Regions from separate parts of the Streptomyces sp. NPDC019531 genome, predicted to be linked through region 2. Evidence: riboswitches for the same ligand, from Rfam matches in the RefSeq annotation. Region 2 holds a riboswitch; each other region holds the start of a gene.
What was found. A riboswitch is a leader RNA that binds a small molecule or an ion and turns the genes downstream of it on or off. The one in region 2 is predicted to bind cobalamin.

Region 1: linked by a shared signal. The riboswitch ahead of ACI2L1_RS19215 (CbtB-domain containing protein) and the one ahead of ACI2L1_RS23855 (cobalamin biosynthesis protein) in region 2 are both predicted to bind cobalamin.
Region 3: linked by a shared signal. The riboswitch ahead of ACI2L1_RS00720 (ribonucleoside-diphosphate reductase subunit alpha) and the one ahead of ACI2L1_RS23855 (cobalamin biosynthesis protein) in region 2 are both predicted to bind cobalamin.

The regions. Positions count from the first base shown of each region.
Region 1 is NZ_JBJDQL010000014.1:165,458-170,082, reverse strand. Features, by position in the region: gene ACI2L1_RS19225 (histidine phosphatase family protein) at 1-406, shown strand, start outside; gene ACI2L1_RS19220 (CbtA family protein) at 597-1,355, opposite strand; gene ACI2L1_RS19215 (CbtB-domain containing protein) at 1,377-1,598, opposite strand; cobalamin riboswitch at 1,636-1,780, opposite strand; gene urtE (urea ABC transporter ATP-binding subunit UrtE) at 1,861-2,553, opposite strand; gene urtD (urea ABC transporter ATP-binding protein UrtD) at 2,559-3,332, opposite strand; gene urtC (urea ABC transporter permease subunit UrtC) at 3,329-4,456, opposite strand; gene urtB (urea ABC transporter permease subunit UrtB) at 4,453-4,625, opposite strand, start outside.
Region 2 is NZ_JBJDQL010000021.1:77,682-82,306, forward strand. Features, by position in the region: gene ACI2L1_RS23850 (cobyric acid synthase) at 1-1,312, opposite strand, end outside; gene ACI2L1_RS23855 (cobalamin biosynthesis protein) at 1,309-2,250, opposite strand; cobalamin riboswitch at 2,351-2,483, opposite strand; gene ACI2L1_RS23860 (hypothetical protein) at 2,641-2,862, opposite strand; gene ACI2L1_RS23865 (anion permease) at 2,890-4,128, opposite strand; gene ACI2L1_RS23870 (lysozyme) at 4,283-4,625, opposite strand, start outside.
Region 3 is NZ_JBJDQL010000001.1:136,975-141,599, reverse strand. Features, by position in the region: gene ACI2L1_RS00720 (ribonucleoside-diphosphate reductase subunit alpha) at 1-2,234, opposite strand, end outside; cobalamin riboswitch at 2,355-2,514, opposite strand; partial or broken gene ACI2L1_RS00715 (GNAT family N-acetyltransferase) at 2,561-2,641, opposite strand; gene mctP (monocarboxylate uptake permease MctP) at 2,762-4,387, opposite strand; gene ACI2L1_RS00705 (DUF3311 domain-containing protein) at 4,384-4,625, opposite strand, start outside.

The DNA.
Region 1 (4,625 bases), on a different contig from region 2:
GACCGCGCTCGGCCTCGACGGAGCGGAGGCCGAGGAGTTGGCCGGGCTGGACGTGGGGCGCTGGCGGGGCCGGAGCCTCGACGAGGTCAACGGCGGTGAGCCGGAGGCGGTGGCCCAGTGGCTCACGGACCCCTCGTCCGCGCCCCACGGCGGAGAGTCCGTGCGGGACCTGTGCGCCCGCGTGGCTCGCTGGCTGGAGACGTCACTGGACACGGACGGCCGTACGCTCGCCGTGGTCGAGCCGGAGATCGTGCGGGCCGCGGTGGTCCACGTGTTGGCGGCTCCCCATGCGGCGTTCTGGCGGCTCGACGTGCCGCCGCTGACGGCCACTTCGGTCAGCGGCCGGAGCGGCCGGTGGAACATGCGGCTCGGGCACCCGCTGGACGCGGCCGAACCCGACGCCTGAGGATCATGATGCCGAGTCGCAGGGGCTCCAGGAGCTGCTCGGTCCGCTCAGCTGCTGCCCGAGCACCCGCACGCGGGCGCTCCGGTCACTCTGCTCTCCCCCTCCTCACCGCACTCGGCGTCGTCGCTGCCCGGAGCACGCGAGAGGGCCCGCGGATGGTTCCGCGGGCCCTCTCGTCGTATCGGTCATGTCACTGGCGGGCGGCCACCGCCGTGCCCGCGGAAACCGTCGCCGGCTTCGGGTGCAGCAGCCGCTCGGCCAACTCGCCGAAGGCCAGGCCGAATCCGCCCCACAGCACAGCCTGGATGGCCAGCGCGGAGAGCCGGAACCGCCACAGCAGAGTGGCCGGGAAGTCCGCCGGGACCTCGTTGACGACCGGCAGGAACTGGTACGCCAGACCGATCACCGCGGCGAAGGCGGCGACCGCGACGACCGTCGCCCACCACGTGCCCAGACGGGGCGCGAGCCGCTTGCCGAGGATGGTGGCGGCGACCGCCAGGAGCACGCTGAGCACCATCATCAGGAAGTAGAGGGTGGTGCGCTTGCCGATGGTGTCGGGGTCACCGACCGACGGCGGGCTGGCCGGGTACTTCAGGAACGGCACGACGTAGACGGCGAGCAGCGCGGTGCCCGACAGCAGCAGGGCCGTGGCCCGCGGGGAGAAACGGCCCACGCGGCCCAGCGCGAAGCAGAAGGCGAGGGCGGCGATGCCACCGAAGGCGACCCCGTAGATCAGGACACCGGTGGCAAGGCCGGCGGTGGACTGCAGGGAGCGGGAGACGAGTTCGACCTCGTGCTCGTGGGCGGGAGCGTGCGCCTCCTCGAAGCCGATGGCGCTGTCGACGCTGGGTTCACCGAGGAAATAGGCCGCGATCAGGGCCAGCACGCCCGCGCCGAGGCCGGCGAGCATGCCACGGACGAGCAGGTTTCTCACCGTTGCGGAGTTCATGAGTGTGCGGCGTCCCTCGGGTCAGTGGCAGGGGAAGCCGAGAAGGTGGCGGGCGTCGTGCACCCACTCGTGCACGTCCGCGCCGTTGACCACGGAGGTGGCACCCTGCTCGGCGCCGACGAAGTACAGCAGGACCAGCATCAGGACGCCGAAGAAGACCGCCCAGGGGGCAATGTCCTTCAGCGGCAGCTTGGCGGGTACGACGGGGGTGGTGGCGGTCGGCTGAGCGACATGCTGCGCCATGGCAGGTGCCTCCTCTGGGAGTTCGCGTCCCAACTCGGTGGTGCACAGGACGACGGCCACGGGTCTGACTCGCCACCGTCCCTCGCGGGGCGGTGGCACACAGTGGCGCGACCGTGCCGGATTCCCACCGGCTTCCGTCTCGCCGTCGTCGATATCGGACAGACCGTACCGCGTGTCGCGTGCATGGCCAAGACCGCGTCCACCTGGCGCGACCTTCCTCTCCGCTCCAGGAGGACGCCCTCGTGACGTCCGGGTCGAGGTCTCACACGCTGAGCGCGGCTCGTACCGTCTGCTCCGCGCCCGTTCCTCCTTCGCCGGACGAGGTCACTCGGCCCGCTTCGAGTACGTAGTAGCGCTGGGCGGCGCGCATGGCGAATCCGACGTGCTGCTCGACGAGGAGGACGGAGAGTCCGCCGCGTCGGGCGAGGGCGAGGATCGTTTCCTCGATCTCGGCTACGACGGAGGGCTGGATGCCCTCGGTCGGCTCGTCGAGCAGCAGGAGCCGAGGGCGGGTCACCAGGGCCCGGGCGATGGCCAGTTGCTGGCGCTGGCCGCCGGAGAGCAACCCGGCGCGGCGGCCGGAGAGTTCACGCAGAACGGGAAAGAGGTCCAGCGCCTCGGCGATCGCCTCCTTGCCGTCCGCGCGTCCGTCCGCCACGAGTTGGAGGTTCTCGGCGGTGGTCAGGTGCGGGAAGGACTGCTGGCCCTGCGGAACGTACCCCATGCCTCGGGCCACGCGCTGGTGCGGGGCGAGACGGGTGATGTCCTCGCCGTCCAGCAGGACGGTGCCGCTCCTCGGCTTGATCAGGCCCATGACCGCGCGCAGAAGCGTGCTCTTGCCGGCGCCGTTGTGACCGAGGACGGCCGCGACGCCGTCCTCGGGGACCGCGACGGTCACGTCGTGCAGCACGGTGGTGCGGTCGTAGCCCGCACGGACGTTGCTCAACTCCAGCATGGGGATCACGCCTCCTCGGCGACACGTACGGGGGCGGGATCGGGTTCGGAGGCGCGGCCCAGGTAGACCTCCTGGACCTTCGGGTCGGCCTGGACCTCGGCGACCGTGCCCTCGCTGAGGACCTTGCCGGCGTGCAGGACGCTCACGCTGCGGGCGAAGGAGCGCATGAAGTCCATGTCGTGTTCGATGACGACGACCGTGTGGTCCTCGCTCACCCGCTGGAGCAGTTCGCCGGTGGCCTCGCGTTCGTCGTGGCTCATGCCGGCGACGGGTTCGTCGAGCAGCAGCAGCTTCACGTCCTGGACGAGCAGCATGCCGATTTCCAGCCACTGCTTCTGGCCGTGCGCGAGGACTCCCGCCGGGCGGTCGCGCAGATCCGTCAGGCCGGTGGTCTCCAGCGCCCTCGTCACCGGCTCGGGAATGCCCTTGCGGCGGCGGAGCATCGTCATCACTCCCCTCCCCGCGCCCGCCGCGATGTCGAGGTTCTGCAGAACCGTCAGTTGCTCGAAGACGGTGGCGGTCTGGAACGTCCGGCCGATGCCGAGGCGGGCGATCCGGTGCACGGGCCTGCCATGGAGCTCCTGGTCACCGAAGCGGACCGAACCCGTGGACCTCACCAGCCCGGTGACCGCGTCGACCAGCGTGGTCTTGCCGGCTCCGTTCGGACCGATGAGGAAGCGCAGGTCGCCGGGGCGGATGTCCAGGTCGACACCGTCGACGGCCTTGAAGCCGTCGAACGTGACGCGCAGGTCGCGGATGATCAGTCCCTCGCCGCTCATGCTGTCTCTCCGGAACGGGTGGTAGGGGTACGGCGGTTGCGGACGACGGTGACCAGTGAGGCCAGACCGCCGGGCAGGAAACCCACGGCCACGATGAACAGCAGCCCCTGGAAGTAGGTCCAGACGGCGGGGAAGGCGTCCGACAGGGTGCTCTGTGCCCAGGCCACGGCGATCGCTCCGAGCACCGCGCCCACCAGCGAGGCCCGTCCACCTACCGCGGCACCGATGACGAAGCCGATGGACGGCACGATCCCGATCAGCGCCGGGGAGATGATCCCGACAGCCGGCACGAACAGCGCGCCGGCCAGGCCCGCCGTGCCCGCGGCGACGACGTAGGCCACGAGCTTGACGTTCGCCGGGTCGTAGCCGAGGAAGCGGACCCGTTCCTCGGAGTCCCGTACGGCGACGAGGAGTTCGCCGTACCGGCTGACGAACAGCTGGCGGGCCAGAGCCATCAGCAGGAGCAGGACGGCGGCGATGATGAAGTACACCGTCCGCTGGTTGACCGGGTCGTCCAGCGAGTAGCCGAAGAAGCCCTGGATGTCGGTGAGTCCGTTGGTGCCGCCGGTGGTGGCCTGTTGGCCGATCAGCCAGATGGACAGGGCGGCCGCCGTCGCCTGGCTGAGGATCGCGAAGTAGGCGCCCTTGACCCGGCGGCGGAAGACGAAGAAGCCGAGCACCGCGGCGACCGCCATGGGCAGCAGCACGGTCATGGCGAGCGCGAAGGCCGGGTTGGCGAAGGGCTTCCACCACCAGGGGAGGCCGCCCCCGGAGCCGTACAGCTGCATGAAGTCGGGCAGTGCGCCCGGGCCGCCGCCCGGGGCCGCGGCGGCGTCGTTGAGCTTGAGGTGCATGGCCATGGCGTAGCCGCCGAGGCCGAAGAAGACTCCCTGGCCCAGCACGAGCAGTCCGCCGCGGCCCCAGGCCAGGCTGACTCCGACGGCGACCATCGCGTAGCAGAGGTACTTGGCCAGCAGGGAGAGGCGGAAGTCGGAGAGCACGAGCGGGGCGATGCCGAGCAGGAGGATCGCCCCGAGGGCGAAGCCCCCCGGAACGCGGAAGCGTTCGCGCAGAGAGGCGGAGGGCGGGGTCACGGTGGTGGGGGTCGTGGTCGTGGTCGTCATGCCAGGCTCCGGGTGCGCAGTATGTACAGGCCCTGGGGTCGCCACTGCAGGAAGGCGACGATCGCCACGAGCACGACGACCTTCGCGACGCTGACCGTCGTCGAGTACTCGAGGACCGACTGCAGCACGCCGAGTGCGAACGCCGTGATGACGCTGCCCTTGAGTTGGC
Region 2 (4,625 bases):
AGGCCCGCCGGAACCCGTCCGACTCCAGCGAGCCGTGCCAGTGCGTGCCCCAGGTCTGGCCGACCCGGCAGCCGTCGAGGAAGGGTTCTCCGCCGCCGATGTCGGCGACCCCGTGATGGATCTCGTACCCCTCGACCTGCTCGCCGAGGGCTTCTCCCTCCGGCCGGGTGAGGGTCTTCTCGCGCGCGAACCGCACCCGCACGGGAAGCACACCGAGGCCGTCGACCGCGCCGACGCGCGATTCGATCTCGTCCTCGATGCGTTCGCCGAGGATCTGGAACCCGCCGCAGATGCCGAGGACGGGCCGCCGCTCGGCGACCCTGCGCCTGAGCGCGTCCGAGAGCCCCCGCTCGTGCAGCCACTCCAGGGCCCGGACGGTCCCCCTGGTGCCCGGGACGACGACGAGATCGGCGTCCGCGAGCTCCTCCGCCCGGTCCACGAACCGCACCACGACTCCCGGTTCGGCGGCCAGGGCGTCGACGTCGGTGAAGTTGGACATGAGGGGGATCGCGCAGACGGCGACGCGCAGGACGTCCTCGCCGACCGGGGCGGAGACCTGGGACTCCCGGACCGCCCCCCGCAACGACACCCGCAGCCCGTCCTCCTCGTCGATCCCGAGCCCGTGCCGGAAGGGCAGAACGCCGTACGTCCGCCGCCCGGTGAGCCCGTGGAGCATGTCCAGCCCGGGTTCGAGGAGCGAGACGTCCCCGCGGAACTTGTTCACGAGGAACCCGGCGACGAGCGCCTGGTCCTCGGGGCCGAGCAGCGCCACGGTCCCGAAGAAGGAGGCGAAGACCCCACCGCGGTCGATGTCCCCGACGACCAGCACGGGCAGCCCGGCGTTCCGCGCGAGCCCCATGTTCACGATGTCGGTCCGCCGCAGGTTGATCTCGGCCGGACTGCCCGCCCCCTCACAGATCACCGCGTCATACGTGCCCCGCAACTCGGCGAGACAGTCGAGCACGGTCCCGAGCAGCTTCTGCTGCCGCCCCCCGTGATAGCCACGAGCGCTCAGTTCCCCGACCGGTTTCCCGAGCAGCACGACCTGACTGCTCTGCTCACCACCGGGCTTGAGCAGCACGGGATTCATCAGCGCGGTCGGCTCGACCCGACAGGCCTGCGCCTGCATGGCCTGGGCCCGCCCGATCTCGGCACCCTCGCGCGTGACGAACGAGTTGAGGGACATGTTCTGCGCCTTGAACGGCGCGACCTTCACCCCCTGCCGCACCAGCCACCGGCAGATCCCGGCGGTGACGACGCTCTTGCCGGCATCCGAGGTGGTTCCGGCGACGAGAAGCCCTCCGCCCGTCATGCCCCACGCCCCTTCACGACGGCCCGCGCGACGACACCGACGCCGAGCGCGAGCAATCCGACACACCGCGACAGCCGTGCGGCGCGCTCGATGTCGTACGCGGCGACGGCACGCCCTTGTCCATTGAGCACGGGCCGGTGCTCGACCCGTCCCGCGTACGAAAGAGTCCCTCCGAGTCTGACTCCCAGCGCCCCCGCGAACGAGGCCTCGACCGGCCCGGCGTTGGGACTGGGATGCTTGCCGGCGTCCTCCCGCCAGGCGCGCACGGCACCCCGCGGACGATCACCGGCCAGCACGGCGAGTACGGCGGTCAGCCGCGCCCCCGGCCACCCGGCGAGGTCGTCGAGCCGGGCGGAGGCCCACCCGAACCGCCGGTACCGGGCCGACTTGTGCCCGACCATGGCGTCGAGCGTGTTCACGGCCCGGAACCCGAGCAGCCCCGGCACTCCACCGACGGCCCCCCACACGAGGGCCCCCACTACGGCGTCGGAGGTGTTCTCGGCCACGGACTCCACGACGGCCCGGGCGATCCCGTCGGCGTCGAGGGCCTGCGGATCGCGCCCGCACAGATGCGGCAGCCGCTCCCGGGCCGCCTCGACATCGCCCGCCTCCAGCGCCCGCCCGATGACCCGGGCCTCCCGCACGAGCGAAGTCCCGCCCACGACGGCCCAGGTGGCGGCGGCGGTCAGCGCGACGGAAGCGGTACGGGACGGACGTACGACGTTCTCCGCCACGGCGCCGAGCCCCACCGCGGCGCCCACGCACACGGCGGTGTGCAGCGCGCCCCACCCCCGGTGGTCCCGCCACAGCACCCGCTCCACGGCACCGGCCGCCCGTCCGAACGCGGCGACCGGATGCCCGCGGCGCGGATCGCCGAACAGCAGGTCACCGAGGAGGCCGGCGGCGGCGCCGTACGCGAAGACGCGATCGGCACGCACCGGCTCAGCCGATCGCGGGGTCGTGCGAGCACCGGATGGCGCGGGTCGATCGGCAGGCGAGCATCGCGTTATGTCCTCACTCAGGGTGTCCACGCCCTGGTTCGACGAGACCGGCGGCGAGAGTTCCTGGCTCCCGGGGATTGCTACCCCGGTGACAGTGGCGGGACCGCGCCGGATTCACACCGGCTTCCTCTGCTGCCGCCGTACATGGCCCCGGCAGTCCACCACGCACCCGAACGGCAGTCAACTTGCTGTTGACCTGCGGCGGGAGAGTGTGCAGAACCCCACACCACCGGGCCCGGGAGTGGGCGGACCGGCCGCACACGGACGGCCGGGCGGGCACGGAACCGTAAGTCCCGTGCCCGCCCGGCCGTCGGGCGATCGGTGCCGTCAAGCCACGATCAGAGAGATCCCGTACGCCACCGCCGCCGCGCAGGCCGCGAAGCAGGCGTACGCGCCGGCGACCGCGAGGGTCGCCGAGCCGCCCTGGGCGGTGGCCCGCTCCTGGCGGGAGAGGCCCATGATGCCGAGGGTGAACAGGGCCACCAGGCCCACGGTGACGACGAGGCTGACGCCGAAGACGGAGCCGAGCGCTTCCCAGTCGATCTGCATGGTGAGGCTTCCTTAGTAACCGGGGTTTCAGACGGCGGCCGGCGGGGCGGCCGGTTCCGTGGTGGCGGGAGGGGCCGGGATCGTGGCCGTGAGGTCCTCGGTCACCGTGCCCGCGGGCGGCGGGGTCACGGCGGCGATCGCCGTGGTCACCACACCGGCCGGCTCGTCGGTCGCGTTGACGTTCGACGCGTCCACGACCTCGCGGCGCGAGATCTTCCAGATCGCCGCGCTGGAGGCGACGAGGAAGACCGCCACGACCGCCGTACCCCAGTCGCCGAGATCCGTGACCGACTCGGCCAGCGCGCCCACCAGGGCCGCCGCCGGGAGTGTGAGGCCCCAGGCCACGAACATCCGGGTGGCCGTGGACCAGCGGACGACCCCGCCCCTGCGGCCGAGGCCCGCGCCCATCACCGAACCGGAGACGGAGTGCGTGGTGGAGAGGGAGAAGCCGAGGTGGGACGAGGCCAGGATGACCGTGGCCGCGCTGGTCTGGGCGGCGAAGCCCTGCTGCGGCTGGAGTTCGGTCAGCCCCTTGCCCATGGTGCGGATGATGCGCCAGCCGCCGAGGTAGGTGCCGAGCGCGATGGCGAGGCCCGCCGAGAGGATGACCCAGGTGGGCGGGTCGGAGTCGGGCGCTACGACGCCGCCGGCGACCAGGGCGAGGGTGATGATGCCCATCGTCTTCTGCGCGTCGTTGGTGCCGTGGGCGAGCGAGACCAGGCCGGCCGAGGCGATCTGGCCGGTGCGGTAGCCCTTCGCCGCGGCCTTGCCGTCGGCCTTCTTGCCCAGGGAGTAGGAGAGGCGGGTGGCCAGCATGGCGGCGACGCCCGCGACGATGGGCGCCGCGACCGCCGGGATGAGGACCTTGGTGACGAGCGCGTCACCGTGGACCGCGCCCATGCCCGCCGAGGCGATGGTGGCGCCGATCAGACCGCCCATGAGGGCGTGCGAGGAGCTGGAGGGCAGGCCTACCAGCCAGGTCAGCAGGTTCCAGAGGATCGCGCCGACCAGGGCGGCGAAGATGACCTCGGGACGGATGCCGGTCTCGTCGACGAGACCCTTGGAGATCGTGTTGGCGACCTCCACGGAAAGAAAGGCGCCCACAAGGTTCAGCACGGCGGACATGGCCACCGCGACCTTGGGCTTGAGTGCACCGGTCGAGATGGTCGTGGCCATCGCGTTGGCGGTGTCGTGGAAACCGTTCGTGAAATCGAACGCGAGTGCGGTTACGACCACAATCGCGAGGATCAGCGAGAAGTTTTCCATTTACCCAGGCAATCGTTCGAGCGTCATTGGCGCGTTGAACGTAGGCAACCTGAGTGAACGGAAGATGAACTGGGGCGGGCCGCACGGTGTCCAGGATCGGCTGCTTCTGCTTCGCCGAACCCCAGGACCCCCGTGCGGCCCATGCGCCCCTTGGCTATGCCCCCTTGGCGAACCGCTTCAGCTGACTCGCCGAGCCGTTGAAGAGATTCTGATCACCCGGCAGGCTGCCGCTGTTGTCGTACTGCCAGATCGTCCAGTACGACCATCCGCGGGGCAGTGCTCCCGCGTCCGCCGAGTTGTAGCGGGCCACCCACAGCGCGTGGTTGGAGGCGAAGGCGCTGCTGCCGCCCGTGCAGGTGTTCCACCAGTGGGCGGTCGTGTAGATCACCGGACGGCGCCCGGTGAGCCGCTTGACCTCGTCGCTGAACGACTTGATCCAGCCGACCATCTTCGCCTTGCTCATGCTGTAGCACTTGTGCTTCCTGTCGTACGGGTTG
Region 3 (4,625 bases), on a different contig from region 2:
GCGTACATCGAGGAGAGCTTGCCGATGGTCGGCGTCTCCAGGAAGAGGTTCAGGGACTGCGACTGGTCGAGGAACGGCGTCCGCGCCGCCGCCATGTCGATCAGGCCACGCTGCGGGATCTCCCACGCGGTGCGGTACAACGCCCGTACGTCCTCCGGGATCCACGCGAAGCCCTGCACCGAGCCGTTGGAATCGCGCAGCGCCTCACGAGTGCGGGCGTCCCAGACGCCCAGTGCCTTGAGGTCGTTCACCAGATACGAGTTGACCTGGAGGAACTCACCGGACAGCGTCTCGCGCTTGAACAGGTTGGAGACCTGCGGCTCGATGCACTCGTACACCCCGGCGATCGAGGCGATGGTGGCGGTGGGCGCGATGGCGAGGAGCAGGGAGTTGCGCAGTCCGGTGGCGGCGATACGGCCGCGCAGGGCCGCCCACCGCTCCGGCCAGGTCAGTTGGGCGGTCGGGAAGTGGTCGGGGTGCAGGACACCCTTCGCCGTACGGGTCTTCTCCCAGGCCGGCAGCGGGCCGCCCCGCTCGGCGAGGTCGGCGGAGGCCTCGTAGGCGGCGAGCATCATGCGCTCGGCGATCCGGGTGGAGAGATCCCGGGCCTCCTGGGAGTCGAAGGGCAGACGCAGCTTGAAGAAGACGTCCTGGAGACCCATCGCACCGAGACCCACGGGACGCCACTTCGCGTTGGAGCGACCGGCCTGCTCGGTCGGATAGAAGTTGATGTCGACGACCCGGTCGAGGAAGGTGACGGCGGTGCGGACGGTGGCGTCCAGCCGCTCCCAGTCGATGTCGCCGGTCGTGGTGTCGACGAACGCGCCGAGGTTCACCGATCCCAGGTTGCAGACCGCGGTCTCCCCGTCGTCCGTGACCTCCAGGATCTCCGTGCAGAGGTTGGAGGAGTGGACGACATGGCCCGGCAGCGCCGTCTGGTTGGCGGTCCGGTTGGCGGCGTCCTTGAAGGTCATCCAGCCGTTGCCGGTCTGCGCGAGGGTGCGCATCATGCGGCCGTAGAGGTCACGGGCCGGGATGGTCTTTCGCGCGAGGCCCTGCTCTTCGGCCTTCCGGTACGCCGCGTCGAACTCCTCGCCCCAGAGATCGACCAGCTCGGGCACGTCGGCGGGAGAGAAGAGGGACCACTCGGCGTCGGCGTTCACCCGGCGCATGAACTCGTCCGGGATCCAGTGCGCGAGGTTCAGGTTGTGCGTACGGCGGGCGTCCTCACCGGTGTTGTCCCGGAGCTCCAGGAACTCCTCGATGTCGGAGTGCCAGGTCTCCAGGTAGACCGCGGCCGCGCCCTTGCGCCGGCCGCCCTGGTTCACGGCGGCGACGGAGGCGTCGAGCGTCTTCAGGAACGGGACGATGCCATTGGAGTGCCCGTTGGTGCCGCGGATGAGCGAACCGCGCGAGCGGATACGGGAGTACGACAGCCCGATGCCACCGGCGTGCTTCGAGAGACGGGCGACCTGGTGGTAGCGGTCGTAGATGGAGTCCAGCTCGTCGATCGGGGAGTCGAGGAGGTAGCAGGACGACATCTGGGGGTGCCGGGTGCCGGAGTTGAAGAGGGTGGGGGAGGAGGGGAGGTAGTCGAGGCGGCTCATGAGGGCGTAGAGCGCGGCGACTTCGTCCAGGGCGCGGCGGCCCGCTTCTGAATTGAGCACAGTGTCCTCGGCGAGCCCGGACGCGACCCGGAGCATGAAGTGCTGGGGCGTCTCGATGACCCTGCGGGTGATCGGGTGCCGGAGGAGATAGCGGCTGTGGAGGGTGCGCAGGCCGAAGTAGCCGAAGCGGTCGTCGGCTTCGGTGTCGACCAGCGCGTCGAGCTTCTCGGCGTGGACGCGCACGAACTCCGCGGTCCGGTCGGCGATCAGGCCCTCGCGGTGTCCGACGGCGACCGAGCCGGTGAACGAGGTGACGCCCTGCGAGGCGGCCTCGGCGGCGATGGAGATGGTCAGCAGCCGGGCGGCCAACCTGCTGTACGCCGGGTCCTCGGAGATGAGACCGGCCGCCGCCTCGGTGGCCAGCTCGCGCAACTCCACGACCATCTCGGGGGAGGCCTCACGCGAGGACCGGCCACGGAGCGCGGCGGCGGCGACCCGGCCGGGGTCGGCGTCGGGAAGGTCGGCGGTCAGCGCGGTCAGGGTCCGCAGCAGCGCGGCACCGGGGCCGTCGTTCTCCTGCTCGGTCCGCTCGATCGCTGAAGCCGGGTCGGCTGGCGCGATGGTCACGTGGGGCTCTCCCTCGCTGGGCACGGGGCCTTGAGGGCAGGGGGCAGCACACGAGCGCGCACGGCGTCGCGTCCACCGGCCCATTCCACGAGGCCCGGACGTCATGACACCCGGGCCACGGCGGCCGGGCGTACTGTCGGCAGGTCCTCGGACTGACTCTCATATGCGCATACGCACGCATGAGTACACCGTTGCGGGACAGTTCCGGATTCGCACCGGATTCCCCTGCGGCGACAGCGAGCATGAGCATACATCTTGTGCCGGGTTCCGGTGACACCACCAGATGTTGTGTCGCGGCGGTTTCGGAGTGTCAACTTGTAGGTGAGAACGGCCACGAGGACTTCTGCGGCGGATGCTCTCTTGGCCACGTCCTTGAGTTCGGCGAGGTACCGGTCGTCGTCACCGAAGGCACGAAAGCGGGCCACCGAGGGGCTTGCCCTCGGTGGCCCGCTGCGGGTTCGTCGTGGCTGGTCGCGCCCACCCGGCGGAGCCGCAAAATCGACACGGCCCCGCGCCCCTGAAGGCCCTTAGTGCGAGGTTCCTGCGGTCGCCGGCGGAAGCTCCACCTGCACACCCGGGTCGCCCGCGTCCGCCGTGTAGTCCTCCGGGCTGGTCTCGTCCACGCCCTCGGGGGCCTTCGCTGCCTTCAGTACGAAGGTCAGGACCACCGTGACGACGACGTTGAGCACGAACGCGGTGAGGCCGATGTAACCGATCTCGCCGATGCCCGGTATCTCCTTCGCCGAGCCGCCGAAGTGCTTCTGGGTCGGCGAGGCGACGCCGTACGCGGCGACCGTGCCGTAGATCATGCCGACCGCCCAGCCGGCGAGCAGCGCCCAGCGGTGGAACCAGCGGGTGAAGAGGCCGCCGACCAGAGCCGGGAAGGTCTGCAGGATCCAGATGCCGCCCAGGAGCTGGAAGTTGATGGCCACCGTCTTGTCCATGGTCAGGACGAAGACCAGCGCGCCGACCTTCACCAGCAGGGACACCAGCTTGGAGACCTTCGTCTCCTGTTGCGGTGTCGCGTCCGGCTTGATGAAGTCCTTGTAGATGTTGCGGGTGAAGAGGTTCGCGGCCGCGATGGACATGATGGCCGCGGGGACGAGGGCGCCGATGCCGATCGCCGCGAAGGCCACGCCCGCGAACCACGCCGGGAACATGTTCTCGAACAGCTGGGGGATGGCGAGCTGGCCATTGGTGACCTTCACGCCGGCCGCGATCGCCATGAAGCCGAGCAGGGCCAGCAGGCCGAGCATCAGCGAGTACAGCGGCAGGATCGTGGTGTTGCGGCGGATCACCTCACGGCTCTTGGAGGAGAGCGTCGCGGTGATGGAGTGCGGGTACATGAACAGCGCCAGCGCGGAGCCCAACGCCAGTGTCGCGTACGTCCATTGACCCGGCTCGGCGGGGGTCAGGGCGCCGCGCGGCTTCCCGGTCGCAGGGTTGGTCTGGCTGAACGCCTCGCCCGCCTTCGCGAAGATGTCGTCGAACCCGCCCAGCTTGATCGGGATGTAGATGATCGCCACCGCGATGACGATGTAGATCAGCGTGTCCTTCACGAACGCGATCAGTGCGGGGGCCCGCAGGCCTGAGGAGTACGTGTAGGCCGCGAGGACGCCGAACGCGATCAGCAGCGGGAGGTCCTTCACGAACCAGTTGGTGTTCTCGCCGCCGCCCACGCCCATCACGTCGAGCACCGCCTGTATGCCGACCAGTTGGAGCGCGATGTACGGCATGGTCGCGAGGATGCCGGTGACCGCCACCGCCAGCGACAGGCCCTTGGAGCCGAAGCGGCCGCGCACGAAGTCCGAGGTCGTCACGTATCCGTGCTTGTGGGAGACCGACCACAGACGGGGCAGGAACGTGAAGATCAGCGGGTACACGAGGATGGTGTACGGCACCGCGAAGAAGCCGGCCGCGCCCGCCGCGTAGATCGCCGCCGGGACGGCGACGAAGGTGTACGCCGTGTAGAGGTCGCCGCCGAGCAGGAACCAGGTGATCCAGGTGCCGAACGAGCGGCCGCCCAACCCCCATTCGTCGAGACTGTCGCTCTCGGCCCTGCGCCAGCGCGCGGCCAGGAAGCCCATGACCGTGACGGCCAGGAAGAAGATGATGAAGACGGTCAGTGCCACGCCGTTGACGCCGTCGTTCACTTGGCACCTCCGTGACGGGCGCGCTGGTCACGCCGCCAGAGCTGGTACGCGATCATCGTCAGCACGGTGGAGATCACCACCCACAGCATCTGGTACCAGTAGAAGAAGGGGATCCCGATGAAGCTGGGGTCCACCTTGGCGTACGAGCCGACCCACAGCATCGCCACGAACGGGGCGACGAGACAGAGGGCGATGACCACCCTCACCGGCGTCACAACCGGTGGTCTCACTTCAGGCG